Regions from separate parts of the Streptomyces sp. NPDC031670 genome, predicted to be linked through region 2. Evidence: riboswitches for the same ligand, from Rfam matches in the RefSeq annotation. Region 2 holds a riboswitch; the other holds the start of a gene.
The links. Region 2 has a riboswitch for glycine ahead of gcvP (aminomethyl-transferring glycine dehydrogenase). Riboswitches for the same ligand answer to the same signal wherever they lie in the genome.
Positions count from the first base shown of each region.

Region 1: linked by a shared signal. The riboswitch ahead of gcvT (glycine cleavage system aminomethyltransferase GcvT) and the one ahead of gcvP (aminomethyl-transferring glycine dehydrogenase) in region 2 are both predicted to bind glycine.

Region 1 covers NZ_JBVILC010000005.1:205,019-212,268, forward strand. The annotation lists gene ACZ5ID_RS12470 (enhanced serine sensitivity protein SseB C-terminal domain-containing protein) at 1-586, opposite strand, end outside; gene ACZ5ID_RS12475 (enhanced serine sensitivity protein SseB) at 725-1,492, opposite strand; gene ACZ5ID_RS12480 (AAA family ATPase) at 1,602-2,279, opposite strand; glycine riboswitch at 2,407-2,529, shown strand; gene gcvT (glycine cleavage system aminomethyltransferase GcvT) at 2,673-3,785, shown strand; gene gcvH (glycine cleavage system protein GcvH) at 3,855-4,232, shown strand; gene glyA (serine hydroxymethyltransferase) at 4,258-5,520, shown strand; gene ACZ5ID_RS12500 (L-serine ammonia-lyase) at 5,682-7,052, shown strand; gene ACZ5ID_RS12505 (EF-hand domain-containing protein) at 7,104-7,250, opposite strand, start outside.
Region 2 covers NZ_JBVILC010000001.1:869,080-876,329, forward strand. The annotation lists gene gcvP (aminomethyl-transferring glycine dehydrogenase) at 1-1,943, opposite strand, end outside; glycine riboswitch at 2,004-2,138, opposite strand; glycine riboswitch at 2,139-2,236, opposite strand; gene ACZ5ID_RS03980 (PRC-barrel domain-containing protein) at 2,348-2,728, shown strand; gene ACZ5ID_RS03985 (DNA polymerase IV) at 2,641-4,197, opposite strand; partial or broken gene ACZ5ID_RS03990 (MerR family transcriptional regulator) at 4,267-4,755, opposite strand; gene ACZ5ID_RS03995 (bifunctional nuclease family protein) at 5,083-5,556, opposite strand; gene ftsR (transcriptional regulator FtsR) at 5,610-6,353, opposite strand; gene ACZ5ID_RS04005 (FHA domain-containing protein) at 6,414-7,250, opposite strand, start outside.

The DNA of each region.
Region 1 (7,250 bases), on a different contig from region 2:
CGGACCGCGGCCCGGTGTCGTAGAGGTCGAGGCCGATGGCCAGGTACGGGGTGCCGAGCGCGGGCTGCACCCAGGCGCGGCGCAGCGCCCGCACGGCGGGGGTGCGGTGCGCGTGCTGTGCGAGCAGGGCGTAGAACTGCGGGATCTCCACGGCCGGTTCGGTGATCCGCAGCGGACCGGCCGGCATCCGGTCCAGGCCGGTGGCGATCCGGCGCAGATCCGGCCACGGGATGCCGACCCCGCCGCCCGGGGCGTGCGGGTTGAGCCAGATCCCGTACCGGTCGGGGTAGAGGGCGCGGGCGATGTCCCGGCCGGTGACCACCTCGTGGGCCCGGTTCCAGCCACTGGCGGAGAGCTCCTGGGCGGAGGTCACACAGGGGGCGTACGCGACCCCGTCGACCTCCATGTTCCCGTACTGCGCGTCGGGGGCGCCGGGGCCGCCGTGCCACAGCAGCATCCACAGCCGGCCGGAGGAGGGGTCGGCGAGGGCGTGCAGCAGCGCCTCGTACGCGTCGTAGCGTCCGGGGGCCACCTGGCGCAGCATGTGCTCGACCTGCCCGGCCGCCGCGGTGCCTGACGCACTCACCCTGGGTCCCGCCCCTCTTCGTTCCCCCGCGCCGCCGGCGCACAGGCGGGCGGCCGTGGGGGGTCTACGGATTATGGAACCAGCTTATGCGGGAGGACCGCGGAGCGGCCCGCGCGCGGGCGGACCGGTGCCGGGGTGCTAGGGCGTGGGCCGGGTGTAGAAGGGGCGCACCCGTTCCCGCATCCAGTCCCCCACCGGGTCCTGGGCGACGTCGAGCAGCACCAGGTTCACCGGCCAGCCGACCGGGACCCGGCCCAGCGCCCGGCCGAGCGCCTCCATGGGGGCGTTGCGCCCGGCTCCGTCCCAGGTGGCGAACTCCACGCCGATGAAGAGGGTCGGCTCGTCCCCCTCGATGGAGGCGAGCGCGCGGCGGGCGGTGCGCACCACGCCGATGGCCTCGAACTCGGCGGAGGCGGCGGTCAGGAAGTCCACCGGGTCCTCCTGCCAGTCGGGCTCGAAGAGCCGTACCCGGGCGCCGGAGGCGGGGCCGTCCAGGGCGGTGCGCCCGGTACGGCAGAGCTCGGCCACGGCGGGCGGCGGCAGCGGCACACCGACCGCGCCCTCCGGGTTCAGCGCGATGCCCAGCTGCGGCGGCAGCCCCCGGGCGAATTCGACGGCCGGCGCGATAGCGAACGACATGTGCGGGCCCACGCACTGGAGGAACTGCTGCTCGGAGCTGTAAACCGGGACGTACGGCGCGCCGTCGATCTCCATGGTGGGCAGATCGAGATCCCGGCTGTCCTGGCCGCCGCCGTTGGGCAGCGGCACCCAGACGGGGTTGCGGCCCATGACCTCTATCAGGCGCGGGCCCGCCGTCGGGTTGCCCAGGGCCGCCGCCAGAGCCTCCTCCAGCTCGTTGCCCGGCCAGCCGCCGCCGCCCTGCGGGAGCGGGTGCGGGAAGTTCATATGCCGTCCTTCGTCTTCGCGTGACTGCGGGTGTCAGTGGGGTCAGCGGGTGTTCGCGGGTGCCGTGCGGGCCGTACGGCGCCGGTCGCGCGGTCCCCGCGCCGAAACTCTAGTCCCGGCCGGGCGGCTCCCCGAAAGCGATCCGGTCCACCGCCCCGGCCGCGTCCCTGTCCAGCAGCACCGCCGACGCCACGCCCCTGGGGAGGTGGCCCGCCGCGACCGCCGCTATCAGGCGCGGCACCGCCCGGGAGTGCCGGGCGAAGGCGTACGCGGACACCTTGCGCCCGCGGGCCGCCTGCCCCGCCAGCGCCACCTCCGGGGGGACGTCGAGCAGCACCAGATGGAGGCGGCGCCCGCCCCGGGCCGCCCGGCGCGCCAGTGACCAGCGCACCCAGGCGTGGGTGCCGCAGTCGTGCACGACCAGGCCCTCTCCCGCGCGCAGCGCCCGGTGCGTCCGCAGGAAGTGGGCGACGCGGGCCACCGGGCGGTACAGCGCGTACGGCACCCCGGGCAGCCGGGCCTCCCAGGCCCTGCGGGTGTCCTGCGAGTCGATGCCGAGGCCGGGCGCGGCCTGGCGCAGCAGGGTGGTCTTGCCGCTGCCCGGCAGCCCGGAGACCACCACCACGTCCCCCGCGGCGAACCGAAGCGTGCGCGGGGTGCGTCCGGCGCGCCCGCGCAGGTCCCGCACCACGGGCGCCGCACCGGGCGCCGTGGCGCCGGGCGCCGTGGCGCGCTGCGCGGGCACCGCCGGGCCGGCCTTCGCCGCCGTGTGCCTGTGCACCGTCATCGGTCCTCCCCTGCCGGGTCGTGCGACCCTTCCCCAATGTGCGTAAAGAGATGGTAATGAGGCCTGAGCGATATGCCGTTCCGCGGAGCCGTGCAATGATGTGCCCGCCAACTGCATACCGGCCGCTTGAATCCACGCGGGAGAGTCCCCGGCAGTTCCCCCAAGGCCCCGGAAGGCCTGGTGGATCGCGGGGCGCCGAAGGAGCAAGTCCCTCCCTTGAATCTCTCAGGCCCCGTACCGCGTGGATGAGGCAGATCTGAAAAGCGGGCCGCGCGTCCCCGGACGGCGCGGCCCCACCCAAGGTGCAAGCCGGGTCTCCCGGCGAACCTCTCAGGTTCCGATGACAGATGGGGAGGATCGTCCTCGCCGTCATGCCCTGGGAGCCACACCCTCATGAGCAACCCCCGTCTCACCGCCCTTGACGCGACGCACCGTTCGCTGGGCGCGACCATGACCGACTTCGCCGGCTGGGACATGCCGCTGCGCTACGGCAGCGAGCGCGACGAGCACAACGCCGTCCGCACCAGGGCCGGTCTCTTCGACCTCTCCCACATGGGTGAGATCACCGTCACCGGCCCGGAGGCCGTCAAGGCCCTGGACTACGCGCTCGTCGGCAACATCGGCACCATCGGCGTGGGCCGCGCCCGCTACACGATGATCTGCCAGGAGGACGGCGGCATCGTCGACGACCTGATCGTCTACCGCCTCGGCGAGAGCGAGTACATGGTCGTCGCCAACGCGGGCAACGCCCAGGTCGTCCTGGACGCGGTCACCGAGCGCGCGGCCGGCTTCGACGCCGAGGTCCGCGACGACCGCGACAACTACGCGCTGCTCGCCGTCCAGGGCCCGAAGTCCCCCGGCATCCTGCAGTCGCTCACCGACGCCGACCTGGACGGCCTGAAGTACTACGCGGGCCTGCCCGGCACGGTGGCCGGCGTCCCGGCGCTGATCGCCCGTACGGGCTACACCGGTGAGGACGGCTTCGAGCTCTTCGTGGCCCCGGCCGACGCCGAGAAGCTGTGGCAGGCGCTCACCGAGGCGGGCGAGGACGCGGGCCTGGTGCCGTGCGGTCTGTCCTGCCGCGACACGCTGCGCCTGGAGGCGGGCATGCCGCTGTACGGGCACGAGCTGACCACCGCGCTGACCCCGTTCGACGCGGGGCTCGGCCGGGTCGTGAAGTTCGAGAAGGAGGGCGACTTCGTGGGGCGCGCGGCCCTGGAGGCCGCCGCCGAGCGCGCCGCCGCCAAGGCGCCGCGCAAGCTGGTGGGTCTGGTGGCCGAGGGCCGCCGGGTGCCGCGCGCCGGCTTCTCCGTGGTGGCCGGCGGCGAGACCGTCGGCGAGGTCACCTCGGGCGCCCCGTCGCCCACGCTGGGCAAGCCGATTGCCATGGCGTACGTGGACGCCGAGCACGCCGCACCGGGCACCTCCGGCGTCGGCGTGGACATTCGCGGTACGCATGAGCCGTACGAGGTCGTGGCGCTGCCGTTCTACAAGCGCCAGAAGTGACCCCTCGCACACGCACCGCATGACTTTTCCGTTCACCACCACTCCCCCTCGTACAGGAGAATTCTGGTCATGAGCAACCCCCAGCAGCTGCGCTACAGCAAGGAGCACGAGTGGCTGTCGGACGCCGAGGGCGGCGTCTCGACGGTCGGCATCACGGAGCACGCGGCCAACGCGCTCGGTGACGTGGTGTTCGTCCAGCTCCCGGCGGTCGGTGACACGGTGACCGCGGGCGAGACCTGCGGTGAGCTGGAGTCGACCAAGTCGGTCAGCGACCTCTACTCCCCCGTGACGGGCGAGGTCACCGAGGCCAACCAGGACGTCGTCGACGACCCGTCGCTGGTCAACACCGCCCCCTTCGAGGGCGGCTGGCTGTTCAAGGTGCGCGTCGCCGAGGAGCCGGGCGACCTGCTCTCCGCCGACGAGTACACCGCGTTCGCAGGCAGCTGACCACGGCGTAAGGACTGATCTTCCGATGTCGCTTCTGAACACCCCTCTTCACGAGCTCGACCCGGACGTCGCCGCGGCCGTCGACGCCGAGCTGAACCGTCAGCAGTCCACCCTCGAAATGATCGCCTCGGAGAACTTCGCTCCGGTCGCGGTCATGGAGGCCCAGGGCACGGTCCTCACCAACAAGTACGCCGAGGGCTACCCCGGACGCCGCTACTACGGCGGCTGCGAGCACGTGGACGTGACCGAGCAGATCGCGATCGACCGGGTCAAGGACCTGTTCGGCGCGGAGTACGCCAACGTCCAGCCGCACTCCGGTGCCTCCGCCAACCAGGCCGCCCTCTTCGCGATCGCCCAGCCCGGCGACACGATCCTCGGCCTGGACCTGGCGCACGGCGGCCACCTCACCCACGGCATGCGCCTGAACTTCTCCGGCAAGCAGTTCAACGTGGTCCCGTACCACGTCGACGAGGCCGGTCTTGTCGACATGGCCGAGGTCGAGCGGCTGGCCAAGGAGCACCGCCCCAAGGTGATCATCGCGGGCTGGTCGGCGTACCCGCGCCGGCTGGACTTCGCCGAGTTCCGCCGTATCGCGGACGAGGTCGAGGCCCTCCTGTGGGTCGACATGGCGCACTTCGCCGGCCTGGTCGCGGCCGGGCTGCACCCGAACCCGGTGCCGTTCGCGGACGTGGTCACCTCCACCACGCACAAGACGCTCGGCGGCCCGCGCGGCGGCATCATCCTGGCCCGGAACAAGGACTTCGCGAAGAAGCTGAACTCCGCGGTCTTCCCCGGCTTCCAGGGCGGCCCCCTGGAGCACGTGATCGCGGCCAAGGCGGTGTCCTTCAAGGTCGCGGCCTCCGAGGAGTTCAAGGAGCGCCAGCAGCGCACCCTGGACGGCGCCCGCATCCTGGCCGAGCGCCTGGTCCAGGACGACGTCACCGCGCACGGCGTCTCGGTCCTGTCCGGCGGCACGGACGTGCACCTGGTCCTGGTGGACCTGCGCAACTCCGAGCTCGACGGCCAGCAGGCCGAGGACCGCCTCCACGAGGTCGGCATCACGGTCAACCGCAACGCCATCCCGAACGACCCGCGCCCCCCGATGGTCACCTCGGGCCTGCGGATCGGCACGCCGGCGCTGGCGACCCGCGGCTTCGGCGCGGACGACTTCCGTGAGGTGGCCGACATCATCGCCGAGACCCTCAAGCCGGACTTCGACAAGGACGCGCTGGCCGCCCGGGTCTCCGCCCTGGCCGCGAAGCACCCCCTGTACCCCGGCCTGAAGTAGTTTCGTACCCTTTTGTTCGTACGAACCTTCGGGGCACCGCGCACACTGGACGCACACTGGACAGTGAGAGCGGTGCCCCGAACCCTTGCACCGCCCGTTCCACCTGCTCGCTCTGCACCACCCGGCAGACAACGGCGTCTACCCCACCAAGGAGTCCTTCCGTGGCCATCTCGGTCTTCGACCTGTTCTCGATCGGCATCGGCCCGTCCAGCTCCCACACGGTCGGCCCGATGCGCGCGGCCCGTATGTTCGCGCGCCGTCTGAAGAACGAGGGCCTGCTGGCCCACACCGCCTCGATACGGGCCGAGCTCTACGGCTCGCTGGGCGCCACCGGCCACGGCCACGGCACCCCTAAGGCGGTCCTGCTGGGCCTGGAGGGCAACTCGCCGCGCACGGTCGACGTGGAGCGCGCCGACGACGAGGTGGAGCGGATCAAGTCCAGCGGGCGGATCAACCTGCTCGGCGCCCACGAGATCCCCTTCGACTTCGACGAGGACCTGATCCTGCACCGCCGCAAGGCGCTGCCGTACCACGCCAACGGCATGACGGTCTTCGCCCACGACGGCGAGGGCGCCCTGCTCCTGGATAAGACGTACTACTCGGTCGGCGGCGGGTTCGTCGTCGACGAGGATGCCGTCGCGGGCGAGAACCCGATCGTCCCCGACGACACCGTCCTGAAGTACCCCTTCCGCACCGGCGACGAGCTGCTGCGCCTCGCGAACGAGACGGGTCTGTCGATCTCCGCCATGATGCTGGAGAACGAGAAGGCCTGGCGCACCGAGGACGAGATCCGCGCCGGGCTGCTGGAGATCTGGCGTGTGATGCAGGCGTGCGTCTCGCGCGGCATGTCCCGCGAGGGCATCCTGCCGGGCGGCCTCAAGGTCCGCCGCCGCGCCGCCACCACCGCCCGCCAGCTGCGCGCCGAGGGCAACCCGGACGCGCACGCGATGGAGTGGGCGACGCTGTACGCGATGGCGGTGAACGAGGAGAACGCGGCGGGCGGCCGGGTCGTCACCGCCCCCACCAACGGCGCCGCGGGCATCATCCCGGCCGTGCTGCACTACTACATGAACTTCGTGCCCGGCGCGGACGACGAGGGCGTGGTCCGCTTCCTGCTGGCCGCGGGCGCGATCGGCATGCTCTTCAAGGAGAACGCCTCGATCTCCGGCGCCGAGGTCGGCTGCCAGGGCGAGGTCGGCTCGGCCTGCTCGATGGCAGCGGGCGCCCTGGCCGAGGTCCTCGGCGGCACCCCCGAGCAGGTGGAGAACGCCGCGGAGATCGGCATGGAGCACAACCTGGGCCTGACCTGCGACCCGGTCGGCGGCCTGGTCCAGATCCCGTGCATCGAGCGCAACGGCATGGCGGCCGTGAAGGCCGTGACGGCGGCGAAGATGGCGATGCGCGGCGACGGCAGCCACAAGGTCTCCCTGGACAAGGTCATCAAGACCATGAAGGAGACGGGCGCCGACATGTCGGTGAAGTACAAGGAGACCGCGCGCGGCGGTCTGGCCGTCAACATCATCGAGTGCTGACGGCTGTGCCGGCCGGCCCGTGTGGAGACGGGCCGGCCGGCGGGCTCGGGGTCACTTGTCCAGGGACGCCCAGAACTCCTCGAAGGACAGCTTGCCGTCGCCGTTGGCGTCCTTGGCCCTGATGATGGCCTGGGCCACGGTCTCGGTGACGTGGAAGTCGCCCAGCTGGGCCATGACCTGCTTGTACTCGGTCGCCGT
Region 2 (7,250 bases):
GACAGCTCGTCGCGGTACTGCTCGATCTTGGCGCGCAGATCCGCGATGTCGACCTCGCCGTCGTCGGCGGTCTTCACCACGACGACCTTCATCCCGGCCATCACGGCGCTGGCCGCGTTGGTGCCGTGGGCGGAGGACGGGATCAGGCAGACCGTGCGCTGCTCGTCGCCGTTGGCGCGGTGGTAGGCGCGGACCGCGAGCAGACCCGCGAGCTCGCCCTGCGAACCGGCGTTGGGCTGGATGGACACCGCGTCGTACCCGGTGACCTCGGCGAGCCGCTCCTCCAGCTCGTGGATGAGCGTGAGATAGCCCGCGGCCTGCTCGACCGGCGCGAAGGGGTGGATCTGCCCGAACTCGGGCCAGGTGACCGGCTCCATCTCGGTGGTCGCGTTCAGCTTCATGGTGCAGGAGCCGAGCGGGATCATGCCGCGGTCCAGCGCGTAGTCCCGGTCGGCGAGCTTGCGCAGATAGCGCAGCATCGCGGTCTCGGAGCGGTGCTGGTGGAAGACCGGGTGGGTGAGGAACTCGTCGGTGCGCAGCAGCGCGGCCGGGAGCGTGTCGGCGGCCGAGGCGTCCAGCGCCTCGATGTCGCCCTCGGCGCCGAAGGCGGCCCAGACGGCGGCGACCCGGTCGCGGTCGGTGGTCTCGTCGCAGGCGATCGAGACGGTGTCGGCGTCGACCAGGTGCAGGTTGACCCCGCCGTCCCGGGCGGCGGCCACGGCCTCGGCGGCCTTGCCGGGGACCCGGACGGTCAGCGTGTCGAAGTACGAGCCGTGCACGACCTCCACACCGGCGGCGCGCAGGCCCTCGGCGAGGATCACCGCGTACCGGTGGGTGCGCCGGGCGATCTGCCGCAGGCCGTCCGGGCCGTGGTAGACCGCGTACATACCCGCCATGACGGCGAGCAGGACCTGCGCGGTGCAGATGTTGCTGGTGGCCTTCTCGCGGCGGATGTGCTGCTCGCGGGTCTGGAGCGCCAGCCGGTACGCCTTGTTGCCGTCCGCGTCGACGGAGACGCCGACCAGGCGGCCGGGCAGGCTGCGGGCGAACTTCTCCTGGACCGCCATGTAGCCGGCGTGCGGGCCGCCGAAGCCCATGGGGACGCCGAAGCGCTGGGTGGTGCCGACGGCGATGTCCGCGCCCAGCTCACCGGGCGAGGTCAGCAGGGTCAGGGCGAGCAGGTCGGCGGCGACCGTGACGATCGCGCCGAGCTCGTGGGCCTCGTCGATGAGGGGCTTGAGGTCGCGGACCTCGCCGGAGGCGCCCGGGTACTGGAGCAGCACGCCGAAGACACCGCGCTCGGCCACCTCGGCCGGGATACCGCGGCTCAGGTCGGCGACGACGACCTCGACGCCCGTCGGCTCGGCGCGCGTCTCTATGACGGCCACGGTCTGCGGCAGGGTGTCGGCGTCGACGAGGAAGACCCCGCCCTTGACCTTGCCGACCCGGCGGGAGAGCGCGAGCGCCTCGGCGGCGGCGGTGCCCTCGTCGAGCAGCGAGGCGCCCGAGGTGGGCAGCCCGGTGAGGTCGGCGACGACGGTCTGGAAGTTGAGCAGCGCCTCCAGTCGGCCCTGCGAGATCTCCGGCTGGTACGGCGTGTACGCCGTGTACCAGGCCGGGTTCTCCATGACGTTGCGCAGGATCACCGGCGGGGTGAACGTGCCGTAGTAGCCCAGGCCGATCATCGGGGCCAGGACCTGGTTGCGGTCCGCGAGGGAGCGCAGCTCGGCCAGGACCTCGGCCTCGGTGCGGGCGCCGGGCAGACCCAGCGCCTCGGCGCTCTTGATCACGTCCGGCACCGCCGCGGCGGTCAGCTCGTCGAGCGAGCCGTAGCCGACCTGCGCGAGCATCTTCGCCTGGGCCTCGGCGTCGGGCCCGATGTGACGCTGCTCGAAGGGGATGCCACGCTCAAGCTCGGTGAGCGGCATGCGGTTGGCGGTCATTACGGAGGCCTCCTGGTCTGCACGACCTGCGAGGGGCACCACGGCGCGGGTGCCCGGACGGCCTCCCCCTCTGTCATCTCAACCTGAGAGCTTCACCGGGGCGCGTGGGGGCGTCCCGGCTTTCACCGTCGGTGAGGAAGGGGTGCGCGCATGGGCCTTCGCCCGCACGTCCCCCGTCCTGCTTTCCAGAGTGACCTCGTCCGCGCGGTACGTGGGCCTGAGAGATTCCGGGGAGGATTTGCTCCTTCGGCGCCTCCGGACATCTTTCCGAAGGACTCTCCCGCACGGGGTCAGCAGCCATCGCCAGCGTACCAGCGCGGCCCGGCCCTGATCCTTCGAGTGGCCGAGGGCCGCGTTGTGCACTTTCGTAGTGTTACGAGCAGTTGCGACCTGTTGGAGGGACCGTGCAGACCGATATCGATCCGCGCAGCCTGATCGGCCGCAAGGCGTTCGACCGCAACGGCAACAAGATCGGCACGGTGGACGAGGTCTACCTCGACGACGCCACCGGAGTGCCCGAGTGGGCCGCCGTACGCACCGGCCTGTTCAGCCGGGACGCCTTCGTCCCCCTGGAGCCCAGCGCCCTCGTCGACGAGGCGCTGCACATCCCCTACGACCGGGCGCTGATCAAGGACGCTCCCGACTTCGGCGTCGGCCGCCACCTCTCCCCCGAACAGGAGCTCCAGCTCTACCACCACTACGGTCTGGACATCGCCGCCCCCGATCCGCTGCCCGGCACCGACCGGGACTTCGGACGCCTGGCGGGCGAGGAGGACGAGACCTGACCCTCCGCGCCACCCGGCTCCTCCGGTCCGCCGTCACCCGTCCGCTCCAGCGCGGCCCCGTCACCCGTCTGCTCCAGCGCGGCCCCGCCCGTCTCCTCGTCGACAGCCGCCACCAGCGGCAACGGCTCGGACGGCGCCAGGTCGGGGTCGTCCACCCGGAACGTGCGCACCCGGCCCGGCACGAGGGAGGTCGGCGTCTCGAACCGGACGGTCACCCGGCCCACCCCGCTGCCCTGCACCCAGCCGGGGCCGAACTCACGGTGGTGCACATCGTGCCCGGCCTGCCAGCGCCGCTCGGCCGGGTCGACCGCCTCCGGCTGCTCGGGGGCCGGCGTCTGCGCACCGGTCTCGACGGGCGCCCGCTCGACGGCGTCCGGCTCGCCGGCCGCCCGCTCGCCCGCCGCCTGGGCGAAGAGGTCCTCCTGGGTGAAGTCGGCGAGACCGCTGACCCCGACCCCCAGCAGGCGCACGCCGCCGGTGGTGTCCACGGAGTCGAGCAGCCGGCCGGCCGCCTCGCGCACCACCGCGGGATCGTCCGTGGGCCCGCGGAGCGTCTCCGACCGGGTCAGCGTGGAGAAGTCGTACCTCCGGACCTTCAGGACGATCGTGCGCCCGGAGTGCCCGGAGGCCCGCAGGCGCTGCACACAGCGGTCGGCGAGCCGTCCCACCTCGGTCATCACCCGCACCCGGTCGTGCAGGTCCACGTCGAAGGTGTCCTCGACCGACACCGACTTGGTGTCCCGCTCGGCCACCACCGGCCGGTCGTCGAGGCCGAGCGCCATCCGGTGCAGCGACGCCCCGTGCGCCTTGCCCAGCAGCCGTACGAGCTCGTCCTCGCCCGCCTCGGCCAGGTCCGCGACCGTGGTCATCCCCGCCCGGCGCAGATGCTCGCCCGTGGCGGGCCCCACGCCCGGCAGCGTCCTGACCGGCATGGGGGCGAGCATCTCCCGCTCGGTGCCGGGCTCGATGAGCACCAGCCCGTCCGGCTTGGCCTCCTCCGAGGCGATCTTCGCGAGCATCTTGGACCCGGCCAGCCCCACCGACCCGGTCAGCCCCGTCACCGCCCGGATGTCCGCACGCAGCCGCTGACCGGCCTCACGGGCCGACTGAGCGTCCCACGCGACTCCCCCGGCCTCCAGGTCCACAAACGCCTCGTCGAGGCTCAGCGGCTCCACCAGGGGCGACAGCCGCCCCAGCAACTCCATCACCTGCTCGCTGATCGAGCGGTAGAACGTGAAGCGCGGGACGAGATAGGCGCCGTTGGGACACAGCCGTCTCGCCTGCGCCATCGGCATCGCCGAGCGCGCGCCGAAGCGCCGCGCCTCGTACGAGGCGGTGGCCACCACACCGCGCGGTCCGAGACCGCCCACGATCACGGGTTTTCCGCGCAGGCTGGGCTTCGACGCCTGCTCTGCGGCGGCGAAGAAGGCATCCATGTCCAGATGCAGGATGGTCGGCGCGGCTCTCACACCACCGATGCTGCCTCACACCACTGACAATCGGCCCTCCAGGGCGTGCTGCGACAGTCCCGCTGCCCCTCAGACCGCCCGGTTGCGGCGCCGGGCGAGCTCGTCGGCGGGGTTGTGCCCCACCAGCGTCTCGCCGGTGTCGATCCGCTCGCCGTGGAGCTGCGAGAGCGCGGTCTCCACATCGCGCCACACCACGCCGACGGCGATCCCGAAGATCCCCTGGCCGCCCTGGAGCAGGCTGACGACCTCATCGGGCGAGGAGCACTCGTACACGGTCGCCCCGTCGCTCATCAGCGTCATCCGCTCCAGATCGCAGAAGCCGCGCTCCCGCAGGTGCTGGACGGCGGTGCGGATGTTCTGGAGGGCCACCCCGGTGTCGAGGAACCGTTTGACGATCTTGAGGACCACGACGTCCTTGAAGCTGTACAGCCGCTGGGTGCCCGATCCGTGCGCCGGACGCACACTGGGCTCGACCAGGCCGGTGCGCGCCCAGTAGTCGAGCTGCCGGTAGGTGATCCCCGCCGCCGCGCACGCCGTCGGCCCCCGGTATCCGACGGTGTCGGTGCCGGTGTCGGCCGTGCTGTCGTGAAGGGGGTGGCCACCGCTCGTACCCGGCAGAGAGCTCGGGGGCGGGTACGGCCCGCTCCCCCCCGGACTTCCGGGGGCCTCCCCTGCCGTACTGTCGCCGCCGCTGCTTCTCACGCCGACCCTCCGTCCTAGAACTGCCCTCACGACGGTAGGCAGTCACTCGGGGTGCGTCAACGATCGCCACACTCGGCACGCCGAGTGATAATCACCCTGAGAGTGGTTTCGCGTACCCCTCTTCAGGGAAAGGCTACTCGAATGCCCCGGAGCGGCCGGGTTGACGGGGCTCCGGCACGCGGCTCACTGGCTGTTGGTGCCGAAGTCCTCGGGCGAGATCTGGTCGAGGAACTCGCGGAACTTCTCCACCTCGTCCTCCTGCTCGTCCGGGATGGCGATCCCCGCGTCGTCGAGCACCCCGTCACTGCCGTAGATCGGCGTTCCGGTGCGCAGGGCGAGCGCTATGGCGTCCGATGGTCGCGCGCTCACCTCGACCCCGCTGGCGAAGACCAGCTCCGCGTAGAACACACCTTCGCGCAGGTCCGTGATGCGGACCTCGGTGAGCTCCTGGCCCACGGCCTCCAGCACGTCCTTGAAAAGGTCGTGCGTCAGGGGCCGCGCCGGAGCCATCCCCTGCTGGGCGAAGGCGATCGCGGTCGCCTCCCCCGGGCCGATCCAGATGGGGAGGTACCGATCGCCTCCCACTTCACGCAGGAGCACGATCGGTTGGTTGGAGGGCATTTCCACCCGGACACCCACGACGTCGAGCTCGTTCACACAGCAACCCTAGGACGTGCCCGGCAGGTTTGGGTAGTCGGGGACCCCCGAGGTCAGTGCAGCCGGACCCCGAGAGCGGCCTGGACCATGGCCGCGTGGAGCCGCACGGTGAGCGCCGCGAGCTCTCTGACGGTGGCCTCCGCATGCGCCCTGGTCTGCGGGTTGCGGTGCAGACGCAGCGGGGCGACCACCTGTTCGACCAGGCCGGCCTCGCGGTCCGCAGCCGCCTTCATGGCGCGAAGATGACGCGGTTCGAGACCGAATCGGCCCAGATCCGCGACAAGACGTGCCACATTCACCGACTCCGCGTCGTAGCCGCCCTCCGGACCCGCCGAGATCAGCCCGTAGGACTCCCACTCGGTCAGCTCCGCCTCGGTGACCTCAGCGGCCACCAGGAGCTCCGTACGCCCCACACGGGCCGCTGTGGGGCGCTCCAGGTCGCCCTCTCCCCCGCCGTCCGCCAGATCGCGCGCTCCGCCCGCGGCGGGCAGCACGGGCTGCTCACCCCGGCTCAGGGCGTCCAGGTGCTCACGGATGACCTTCAGCGGCAGATAGTGATCGCGCTGCATCCGCAGGACCTGGGCGAGCCGCTCCACGTCCTCGGGGCTGAACTTGCGGTACCCCGACGGCGTGCGCCTGGGCTCGACAAGGCCCTCGGACTCCAGGAAGCGGATCTTCGAAATGGTGACTTCGGGGAACTCCTCGCGCAGCTGGTTCAGCACCGTGCCGATGCTCATCAGCCGGTCGCCCGCGGTGGCGGTGCCGTTCCCGGCACCGCCCGTCGGTGTGTGCAGCATGGGCCTTCCCTGGTGGGTCTTCCCCCTTGCGGGTCCCCCCGGACGGAGTCTGGGAGAGGGTCAGACGCCGTGCTGGCTCGCGTAGAACACCAGCCGGTACTTCCCGATCTGCACCTCGTCGCCGTTGGACAGGTCGATCGAGTCGATCCGCTCCCGGTTCACATACGTACCGTTGAGGCTGCCGACGTCCGAGACGGTGAAACGCCCGTCCGGATTGCGGCGGAACTCCACATGGCGGCGCGAGACGGTGACATCGTCCAGGAAGATGTCGCTCTGCGGATGCCGGCCCGCCGTGGTCAGCTCACCGTCCAGAAGGAAGCGGCTGCCCGAGTTGGGCCCGCGGCGCACCACCAGCAGGGCCGAGCCCAGCGGCAGCGCGTCCACCGCGGCCTGCGCCTCCGGCGACAGCGACGGCACCGCCGTCTGACCCGTCGCCTCGGAGTCGTACGCCTCCAGACCGGAGATCGAGATCGTCGACGTGGTCTCCGCGGCACGCTCGGGGACCGCTCCCGGGCGCAGCGGCGCCCCGCAGTTGGAGCAGAAGCGGCTCGCCGCCGCGTTGCTGTGCCCGCACCTCGTACACACCGGCATGGACGGATCCTCCTGCCCCGGCTGGACCGCGTGGGAGCTGGTCGCATACGGATCGGGCGCGAACCCGCCGCCCTGACCCGCACGCGACGGGTCCTGGAAACCTATGCGGCCGGGACCGGCAGGGTCAACAGAGGACGCGCCCGGACCGCCCGGAATGTCACCACCGGCGCGGCCCACCTCATCGCGGAACAGCGGGCGCTCGCCGCCCTGCTCCTCCGCCTGTCCACGGCCTCGGGCACGGTGCCGGGCGGAGCCGGCGGCCCCGTCCTCACGTGCGCTCTTGCCGAACAACTTCGCAAACAACTT